Regions from separate parts of the Rahnella sp. P4_A8 genome, predicted to be linked through region 2. Evidence: predicted binding sites of a transcription regulator. Region 2 holds the regulator's gene; the other holds the start of a gene.
The links. The regulator CRP, encoded in region 2, controls carbon source genes, mostly activating them, when cyclic AMP is high. The targets are predictions, from matches to a motif close to ATGTGANNNNNNTCACAT.
Positions count from the first base shown of each region.

Region 1: yrbN (protein YrbN) is a predicted target of CRP. The motif match lies at 2,445-2,462, and genes of this name have one in related genera.

Region 1 covers NZ_JBFUHK010000048.1:19,905-25,142, forward strand. The annotation lists gene pnp (polyribonucleotide nucleotidyltransferase) at 1-1,340, shown strand, start outside; gene nlpI (lipoprotein NlpI) at 1,470-2,354, shown strand; gene yrbN (protein YrbN) at 2,475-2,549, shown strand; gene AC1DUO_RS18765 (DEAD/DEAH family ATP-dependent RNA helicase) at 2,539-4,461, shown strand; gene AC1DUO_RS18770 (luciferase-like monooxygenase) at 4,548-5,238, opposite strand, start outside.
Region 2 covers NZ_JBFUHK010000005.1:31,725-36,962, forward strand. The annotation lists gene allS (HTH-type transcriptional activator AllS) at 1-32, shown strand, start outside; gene AC1DUO_RS04305 (phosphoribulokinase) at 168-1,037, shown strand; gene AC1DUO_RS04310 (OsmC family protein) at 1,041-1,448, opposite strand; gene crp (cAMP-activated global transcriptional regulator CRP) at 1,811-2,443, shown strand; gene AC1DUO_RS04320 (YccS/YhfK family putative transporter) at 2,505-4,580, shown strand.

The DNA of each region.
Region 1 (5,238 bases), on a different contig from region 2:
AGAAACAAGAACGTTACAACCAGATTAATGTGATCAAAGCTGACGTTGTTCAGGCTCTGCAGGCTGAAGACGAATCCCTGGACGCTGGTGAAATCTCTGACATTCTGGGCAGCATCGAGAAGAATGTGGTTCGTAGCCGTGTGCTGCGTGGCGAGCCGCGTATTGATGGTCGCGAAAAAGACATGATCCGTGGTCTGGACGTGCGCACTGGCGTTCTGCCACGTACTCACGGTTCTGCTTTGTTCACCCGTGGCGAAACTCAGGCGCTGGTCACTGCCACTCTGGGTACTGCGCGTGATGCACAGAACCTGGATGAGCTGATGGGCGAAAAAACTGACAGCTTCCTGTTCCATTACAACTTCCCTCCGTACTCAGTAGGTGAAACTGGGATGGTGGGTTCGCCAAAACGTCGTGAGATTGGCCATGGCCGTCTTGCTAAGCGTGGCGTGCTGGCGATGATGCCAAAACCAGAAGACTTCCCGTACACCGTACGTGTGGTTTCTGAAATCACTGAATCCAACGGTTCATCTTCAATGGCTTCTGTTTGTGGCGCATCTCTGGCCCTGATGGACGCAGGTGTTCCGATTAAAGCCGCTGTTGCGGGTATCGCAATGGGTCTGGTTAAAGAAGGCGAAAGCTTTATCGTTCTGTCCGACATTCTGGGTGACGAAGATCATCTGGGCGACATGGACTTTAAAGTGGCCGGTAGCCGCGATGGTATCACCGCGCTGCAAATGGACATTAAAATCGAAGGTATCACCCGCGAAATCATGCAGGTGGCTCTGAATCAGGCTAAGGGTGCACGTCTGCACATTCTGGGCGTGATGGAACAAGCTATCAGCATTCCACGTGGCGATATCTCTCAGTTTGCTCCGCGTATCCACACCATCAAGATCAGCCCGGACAAAATCAAGGACGTGATCGGTAAAGGTGGTTCTGTGATTCGTGCGCTGACCGAAGAAACCGGCACCACGATCGAAATCGAAGATGACGGTACTGTGAAAATCGCAGCCACCGACGGCGAGAAAGCGAAATACGCTATTCGTCGTATCGAAGAGATCACTGCTGAAATCGAAGTTGGCCGTATCTATCAGGGTAAAGTGACCCGTATCGTAGACTTTGGCGCATTTGTTGCCATCGGCGGCGGTAAAGAAGGTCTGGTGCATATTTCTCAAATCGCTGACAAGCGTGTAGAGAAAGTGACTGATTACCTGCAGATGGGCCAGGAAGTTCCGGTTAAAGTTCTCGAAGTTGACCGTCAGGGTCGTGTGCGTCTGAGCATCAAAGAAGCTACCGCACCTTCTCAGGACGAAACAACTGAGCAACCTGCAGCAGAATAATCTGTAACAGAAGTTTTACAGCTCCTTTCCATTTGGGAAGGAGCTGTTCGTCTCACGGACGCAGGACGCGTTTGTGTTAAGCAAGCGGATGACAGGATGTTCATCCAATGTTTGTCTCCGGGAGTAGAAATGAAGCCTTTCTTGCGCTGGTGTTATGTTGCGACAGCACTTATGTTGGCAGGATGCAGCAACCATGATTGGCGTAAAAATGAAGTTCTGGCGATTCCGTTGCAGCCAACGTTGCAGCAGGAAGTCATCCTGGCACGCATGGAACAAATACTTGCCAGTCGGTCATTAACCGATGATGAGAGAGCACAGCTATTATATGAGCGCGGTGTGCTGTATGATAGTCTCGGGCTAAGAGCACTGGCGCGAAATGATTTTTCACAAGCGCTGTCTATTCGTCCTGATATGCCAGAAGTTTTTAACTACCTGGGGATTTACCTAACGCAGGCAGGCAATTTCGATGCTGCCTATGAAGCGTTTGATTCTGTACTAGAGCTTGATCCAACTTACAACTACGCGCGTTTGAACCGAGGTATCGCCCTGTATTACGGTGGCCGATTCTCGTTAGCGCAGGATGATCTGCAGGCGTTTTATCGAGACGATCCAAATGATCCCTTCCGTTCGTTATGGCTTTATCTTGCGGAGCGAGAAATCAATCCAAAGAATGCCGACGTAGCGCTTCAACAGCGTTATGACAAAGCGGACAGAGGGCAATGGGGATGGAATATCGTCGAATTCTACCTGGGCAAAATCAGCGAATCTACGCTGATGGAACGCCTCAAGGCAGAAGCAACGGATAACACTTCGCTCGCTGAGCATCTCAGTGAAACTGACTTCTATTTAGGTAAACATTACCTAAGTCTGGGGGACAAGAACAGCGCCGCGGCACTGTTCAAACTGACGGTAGCTAACAATGTCCATAACTTTGTTGAGCACCGCTATGCATTGTTGGAATTGGCGCTTTTGGGCCATGAGCAAGACGACCTATCAGAATCGGACCAGCAATAGCTGACGACACCAATCAGCCTTTTAATCATGGTATTTACCATTTTTAAGCGCCTTAACGGGCGAGGGTTGCTTTGTTCGTTTTATAATCTAATTTGAGCCGGTTCACACTTTTCAATGAAAATGACTGAAAATTTTCTCGACGAGTTATGTAGACTGGCTGCCATTATTAATGAGGCACGTGTACATGACTACTGAGCTTGAAACCTCTTTTGCTGACCTGGGGCTGTCTGCTCCGATCATTTCTGCCCTTACTGATTTGGGCTACGAAAAACCTTCACCAATCCAGGCTGAGTGTATTCCTCACCTGTTAAGTGGCCGCGACGTTCTGGGTATGGCTCAGACAGGTTCCGGTAAAACAGCCGCATTCTCTTTACCGCTGCTGCACAATATTGATGCTTCACTGAAAGCACCACAAATTCTTGTTCTGGCACCTACCCGCGAACTGGCGGTTCAGGTTGCTGAAGCAATGACTGATTTCTCTAAACACATGCATGGCGTGAATGTGGTTGCCCTTTATGGCGGCCAGCGCTATGACGTCCAGTTGCGCGCACTGCGTCAGGGACCACAAGTTGTTGTGGGTACACCGGGCCGCCTGCTGGACCACCTGAAACGCGGCACCCTGAACCTCTCTAACCTGAGTGGCCTGGTGCTGGACGAAGCTGATGAAATGCTGCGTATGGGCTTCATCGAAGACGTCGAAACTATCATGGCGCAGATCCCGGCTGAACATCAGACCGCGTTGTTCTCTGCAACTATGCCAGAAGCTATCCGTCGCATTACCCGTCGCTTCATGAAAGATCCTCAGGAAGTGCGTATCCAGTCAAGCGTAACCACGCGTCCTGACATCAGCCAGAGCTACTGGTCTGTCTACGGTCTGCGCAAAAACGAAGCGCTGGTGCGTTTCCTGGAAGCAGAAGATTTTGATGCGGCGATCATCTTCGTTCGTACCAAAAACGCAACGCTGGAAGTGGCTGAAGCGCTGGAACGCAGTGGCTACAGCAGTGCTGCACTGAACGGTGACATGAATCAGGCACTGCGCGAGCAGACTCTGGAACGTCTGAAAGATGGCCGTCTGGACATTTTGATCGCAACCGACGTGGCAGCACGTGGTCTCGATGTAGAACGTATCAGCCTGGTTGTTAACTACGACATCCCGATGGACTCAGAATCTTACGTTCACCGTATCGGTCGTACCGGTCGTGCTGGCCGTGCGGGTCGCGCACTGCTGTTCGTTGAGAACCGTGAACGTCGTTTGCTGCGTAACATTGAACGCACCATGAAGCTGACCATTCCAGAAGTTGAAATCCCAACTGCAGAAGTTCTGGGCGAACGTCGTCTGGCTAAGTTTGCAGCGAAAGTTCAGCAACAACTGGAAAGCAGCGATCTGGATCAATACCGTGCGCTGCTGGCGAAACTGCAACCTGCAGAAGAGCTGGACGTTGAAACACTGGCGGCGGCACTGTTGAAAATGGCACAGGGCGAACGTCCTTTGATCGTTGCAGCGGATCCGGTCTTCAAAAGCCGTCCACCACGTCGTGAATTCGAAGAACGTGGTGACCGCGGTGATCGTGGCGATCGTCGTGACCGTCCGGTACGTAGCAATGATCGTCCTGTACGTGATGGCGACAGCCCACGTCGTGAGCGTCGTGACGCTGGCGAAATGGAACTGTATCGCATCGAAGTGGGTCGTGACGATGGCGTTGAAGTTCGTCACATCGTTGGCGCTATCGCTAACGAAGGCGACATCAGCAGCCGTTACATCGGTAACATCAAGCTGTTCGGTACGCACTCTACTATCGAATTGCCGAAAGGTATGCCGGGCGAGATCCTGTCTCACTTCACCCGTACACGTATCCTGAATAAACCGATGAACATGCAGTTGATCGGTGATGCGGTGCCACAGGCTCCACGTCGTGATCGTCCGGCCGGTGCTGGCGGTGAGCGTCGTGGTAACGGTGCTCCGCGTCCGTTCAACGGTGAACGTCGTGAAGGTGCCCGTGGTACTGGTGCTCCACGTACTTTCAGTGGTGACCGTCGTGAAGGCGCTTCAGCCGCAGGTGACCGTCGTCCGCCAAGCCGCGCACCACGTCGTACTTCTGACGCATAATCTGATTTCAGTTCGCTGATCCTCAGATAATAAAAAACCAGCCTTCATCAGGCTGGTTTTTTTTCGTCTGCAATTTACGGGGCCGGTTAGCCAATACGCTGCGCTTTAACCAGTTCACCTTGAAGCTGTGAAACAATCTCGAATGAATGCAGGCGTGCCTGATGATCAAAAATCTGGCCGTTGATCATCAGTTCATCGGCTTCGGTTTCACGCAGAATATTTTGCAAACCCTGACGCACCGTTTCTTTGTTGCCGACTACCGACATACGCAGCGCATTATCCACGCCAAAACGTTCCTGAGCGGACCATAAGCTTTCGATGTTATCGACCGGCGCAGGCAGTTTGCCCGGCATGCCGCGACGCAAATTGATGAACTGCTGCTGATTAGAGGTGAACATCCGGCGCGCTTCTTCATCCGTATCGGCAGCAATGGCATTGATACAGACCATTGCGTGCGGTTTCTCAAGCTGCGCGGAAGGCTGGAACTTGCTGCGGTAAATCGCTAACGCCTGATACAGCATGTCTGGTGCGAAATGTGAGGCGAAGGCAAATGGCAGGCCGAGGGCCGCCGCCAGTTGAGCGCTGTACAGGCTGGAGCCGAGTAACCAGATCGGCACATGCAAACCCTGGCCGGGCACGGCCTGAACCGGCTGCTGAGGCTGAACATCACCGAAGTACATCTGCAATTCCTGCACATCCTGCGGGAAGTTATCGATTTCACCGGAAAGATGGCGGCGCAGGGCAATCATGGTGCGCTGATCGGTACCCGGCGCACGG
Region 2 (5,238 bases):
TGATCCAACCGTTGCTGGCGGGTTTAGAATAGTGATGCCCTCTTTGGCTTCGCGAATAAATATGGTAACAATAGGCTTAATTATGCGCAGCCTTGACGCCAGATCTTCGACCACAGAAAAGACCGCGTCTCGCCTGCCTGCATCACCTTTATGGAGAACAGCGCATTATGTCAGCCAAACATCCTGTTATTGCCGTGACCGGTTCGAGCGGTGCAGGCACCACGACCACCAGCGTGGCATTTCGTAAAATATTTCAGCAGCTTGGTTTGCGTGCGGCGGAACTGGAAGGCGACAGTTTTCATCATTTCACCCGTCCTGAAATGGATGCGGCAATACGCAAGGCGCGCGATCTGGGACGTCATATCAGCTACTTCGGGCCGGAAGCCAATGACTTTGGTTTGCTGGAAAAAAGCTTTATCGAATACGGTAAAACAGGCACTGGCCGTTCACGTAAGTATCTGCATACTTATGACGAAGCCGTTCCCTACAATCAGGTGCCGGGTACCTTTACGCCGTGGCAGGCGTTGCCGGAACCGACGGATATTTTGTTTTACGAAGGGTTACACGGTGGTGTGGTGGCGGACAAAATTGACGTTGCCGCGCAGGTCGACCTGCTGGTCGGCGTAGTGCCTATCGTCAACCTCGAATGGATCCAGAAACTGGTGCGCGATACCGGCGAGCGCGGGCATTCCCGTGAAGCGGTGATGGATTCCGTCGTGCGTTCGATGGATGACTATATCAATTACATTACCCCGCAGTTTTCCCGCACGCACATCAATTTCCAGCGGGTACCCACCATCGATACCTCGAACCCGTTTGCCGCCAAAGCCATTCCGTCACTGGATGAAAGCTTTGTGGTGATCCACTTTCAGGGGCTGGATGACATCGATTTCCCGTATCTGCTGGCCATGCTGCAAGGGTCGTTTATCTCGCACATCAAAACACTGGTGGTGCCGGGCGGCAAAATGGGGCTGGCGATGGAGCTGATCATGGCGCCGCTGGTGCAGCGCCTGATGGAAGGCAAGAAGATCGAGTAAACTTTATTCGGCTGCAATCACTTCAAAGCTGTGGGTGATTGTGGCCGCTTTCCCCAGCATCAGAGACACAGAACAGTATTTTTCGGCAGACAGGCTGACCGCACGTTCAACAATCTTATCGGTCAGATCCTTACCGGTGACGATAAAATGCAGATTGATGTGAGTGAACAGACGCGGCGCTTCTTCGCGGCGTTGTGAGGTCAGCTTCACTTCACAATCACGCACGTCATTACGACCTTTTTGCAAAATTGACACCACGTCGATTGCACTACACCCCCCTGCGGACATCAGTAACATTTCCATCGGGCTTGGGGCTTTATCACCCGCGTTTCCATCCATTGAAATCTGATGACCCGATGCAGACTCACCTAAAAATGTCAGTCCTTCAACCCATTTGACACGTGCATGCATGAACTATTCTCCCGGTGAATAAACTTGTCGAAATCTGCTCTCAGAGTACCCTTTCACCTAAAATCTGGCAACGTAACCCGATCGCCATCATGCTGAAGCGAGACAACAGAAGACAGCATCTCAAACCTGTGCTACAAACAAAGCCGAAACATACTTTCCAGTAAATTGCGGTGACGGTTTTTGCGGTTTAAGTACAGAACCCACGGTGATGACAGCAATAAACAGGCTGTTGCACTCCGACATCCGCTTGCAGCATTTCTGGAGAGTTATATGCTGAAAGGGCGCTTTGGATTTGAAGTGCCGTACAGGGAACTCTGAGCCCTGTGATTTTGGGCAGCGATAACAACAGAGGATAATAGCAAATGGTTCTCGGCAAGCCACAAACAGACCCGACTCTTGAATGGTTCCTGTCTCACTGTCATATACATAAGTATCCTTCTAAAAGTACGCTGATTCACCAGGGTGAAAAAGCCGAAACGCTTTACTACATCGTGAAAGGGTCAGTTGCTGTCCTGATTAAAGATGAAGAAGGCAAGGAAATGATACTGTCCTACCTTAACCAAGGTGACTTCATCGGTGAGCTGGGACTCTTCGAAGAAGGTCAGGAACGCAGTGCCTGGGTACGTGCTAAAACTGCCTGTGAAGTGGCTGAAATTTCATATAAAAAATTCCGCCAGCTGATTCAGGTTAACCCGGATATTCTGATGCGTCTCTCCGCGCAGATGGCCAACCGTCTGCAAGTGACGTCAGAGAAAGTCGGCAACCTTGCCTTCCTTGACGTTACCGGTCGTATCGCTCAAACCTTGCTCAATCTGGCTAAACAGCCTGATGCAATGACCCATCCGGACGGGATGCAAATCAAGATTACCCGCCAGGAAATTGGCCAAATCGTCGGTTGTTCACGTGAAACAGTCGGACGCATTCTCAAAATGCTGGAAGATCAAAGCCTGATCTCCGCACACGGTAAAACGATTGTCGTTTACGGCACACGTTAATCCCTCAAAAATTGGCGCGGCAAAACACTGTCGCGCCTTTTTTATGGGCTAAGCTTTACCCATGACGCTATGGCGAAGACTGTTTTACCATCCTGAAGTGAACTACGCGCTGCGCCAGACGCTGGTGTTGTGCTTACCTGTTGGCATTTGCTGGCTGTTTGGCAATTTGCAAATGGGCCTGCTGTTTTCCCTCTGCCCGGCCTGTTGTAACATCGCCGGTCTGGATACCCCGCATAAACGCTTTTTCAAACGCCTGCTCGTTGGCGGTTCACTCTTTGCCGTGAGCAGCCTTCTGCTGCAACTGATGCTCGAAAGCTGGCATATACCGCTGCCGCTGATCATGCTGTCGCTGGCGTTACTGCTCGGCGTCACCGGTGAAATCAGCCCGCTGCATGCGCGCCTGTTGCCCGGTGCGCTGGTGGCGACTATCTTCACGCTGAGTATGGTGGGCGTGCGCCCGATGTGGCAGGCCCCGGTGTTGTTCGCCGCTGGCACAGCCTGGTACGGATTGTTTAACTGGGCGTGGTTTCGTATTTCGGAAGAACAGCCGATGCGCGAAACGCTCAGCCAGCTCTATCTGCAACTCGCGGATTATTTCGAAGCCAAGTACAGCCTGCTGACGCAACACACCGATCCCGAAACCGCGTTACCCCCACTGCTAGCCCGCCAGCAGCAGGTTATCGACCTGATTGCCCTGCTTTATCAGCAATTACACATGTTGCCCCAGCACGGACATCATCATCACCATAAGCGGCTGTTTCAGCGTTTTCAGGTGGCGCTCGATTTGCAGGAGCACATTACAGTGAGCCTGCATCAGCCGGAAGAAGTGCAGAAACTGGTGGAGGAAAGCCATGCCGAAGCGGTTATCCGCCGAAATGCACAGGTGATTTCCACCCGTCTTCGGGTGATTGCCGACGATATTCTTTATCACCGTTTATCCGGGCGCTTTACGATGGCCAATGAGCTGACCGCGCTGGAGAAAATCGCCGCGCGCAACCCGGACAATCCGGTAGGTCAGTTTTGTTATTACCATTTCAGCCGCATTGCCCGTCTGTTACGCACACAGCGGCCGTTGTACAAACGTGACCTGATGAACACCCAGCCGCGTTTGCCCTTCTGGCCCGCGCTGAAAAGCTATCTTTCCTTCAAATCCGTGGCACTGCGTAATGCCGCACGTTTGGGCATTATTCTGGCGATTGGCAGCAGTCTGGGTCTGTTCTTCAATTTGCCCAAACCCTACTGGATCTTGCTGACTATCATGTTGGTCAGCCAGAACGGTTATAACGCCACGCGGGTGAGGATCCAGCACCGTGCACTCGGTACGCTGGCCGGATTGCTGATTGCCTCAGGCTTGCTCAAACTGGAACTGCCGGAAGGCACCACGCTGCTGTGCATGTTGCTGATCACCCTGTTGTCCTATACCGTTCTGCGCAAAAACTACGGACTGGCGATGGTCGGCATGACGGTGACTGCAGTGTATACCCTGCAATTGCTGGCGATGAACGGCGTGCATTTTCTGGTACCACGACTGGTCGATACCCTGATCGGCTGCGCGCTGGCCTTTGGTGGCACTATCTGGTTGTGGCCGCAATGGCAAAGCGGTTTGCTGCGCCAGAATGCACACCAGGCGCTGGAAATCTATCAGGACGCTATCCGCCTGCTGCTCGAGGAAAGCCCCGACACCGCCAAACTGGCGTACACCCGTATGCAGGTCAATCAGGCGCACAATAAGCTGTTCACTTCGCTAAATCAGGCGATGCAGGAGCCGGGTTTTAACTCACATTATCTGGCGGATATGCGTTTGTGGGTGACGCACAGTCAGTTTGTGGTTGAGCATATCAACGCGATGACGATCCTCGCCCGCGAGCATTACATGCTGCCGGAAAAACTGGCGACGGAGTATTTACAGACCTGCGAAATCGCGCTGCAAAGCTGTCAGCAACGACTGCTCTACGACGGGCCGGGCAGCGAGAACAACCTGTTTAATGCGCCGGAACTTCACCCGGATATGCCACTGACCGAAATGGAACGCCATCTGCGGCGCGTAATTTCACATCTCAGCGTGATGCATACCATCTCGTCACTGGCGTGGAAGCAGAGGCCGCATCATGGGATCTGGCTGACGCGGCGGGCGTGAAGGGGGAGACCCCTTTCAAATCCCCTTTTTACTGGCTTGCAGCCAGACTGCTTTTTAAAGCTAATCGGAGAATATTTCGGTTTCTCAAGTGCGGGGACCGCGCACTGACGGCTTAAAATGGATTGAGAAAGTTTCGGTTTCTCAATTGCCGAGCTCGCTTAACTCACCGCGCCGAAACCGACCAAAGAGGGCTAAGACGAGCCCTCTTTGGAATCTCCACGTCTTAAACTGCGCGCTTCGCTCGTAGGCTATGTTCCAGCAACCACAGCGACAGGCTGGAAATCTTGCCGCGTTGCGGTTCCTTCTCTCGGTCTTCGAGCCACTGGTCTCGAAGCCGCTCCGTTCAGCAAGATTTCTGATTCGCCCGCAGGATTCTAAATTCAAAAGCAGAAGGGTTTTATCTTTTAGAAATGTCGATTGGCGTGCTCAAAAATGGCACCGAATGAACGGTTCGAGACCTATGGCTCGAAGCCTGAAATTCGGGAATCGCGCAGCGATGACATTTTGCGCCACACACTAATGCGCCAGAACATGTCCGTCGTGCCTGCGGCAGCGCGCAGTAAAAAAGCGAGGGGAGTGCAGAGGGGAAAAGCCTTTCTCCTCTGCTCGGTTTCGGCGCAAAGGCCTTGTGATAACCGTACTTGAGAAACCGAAATTT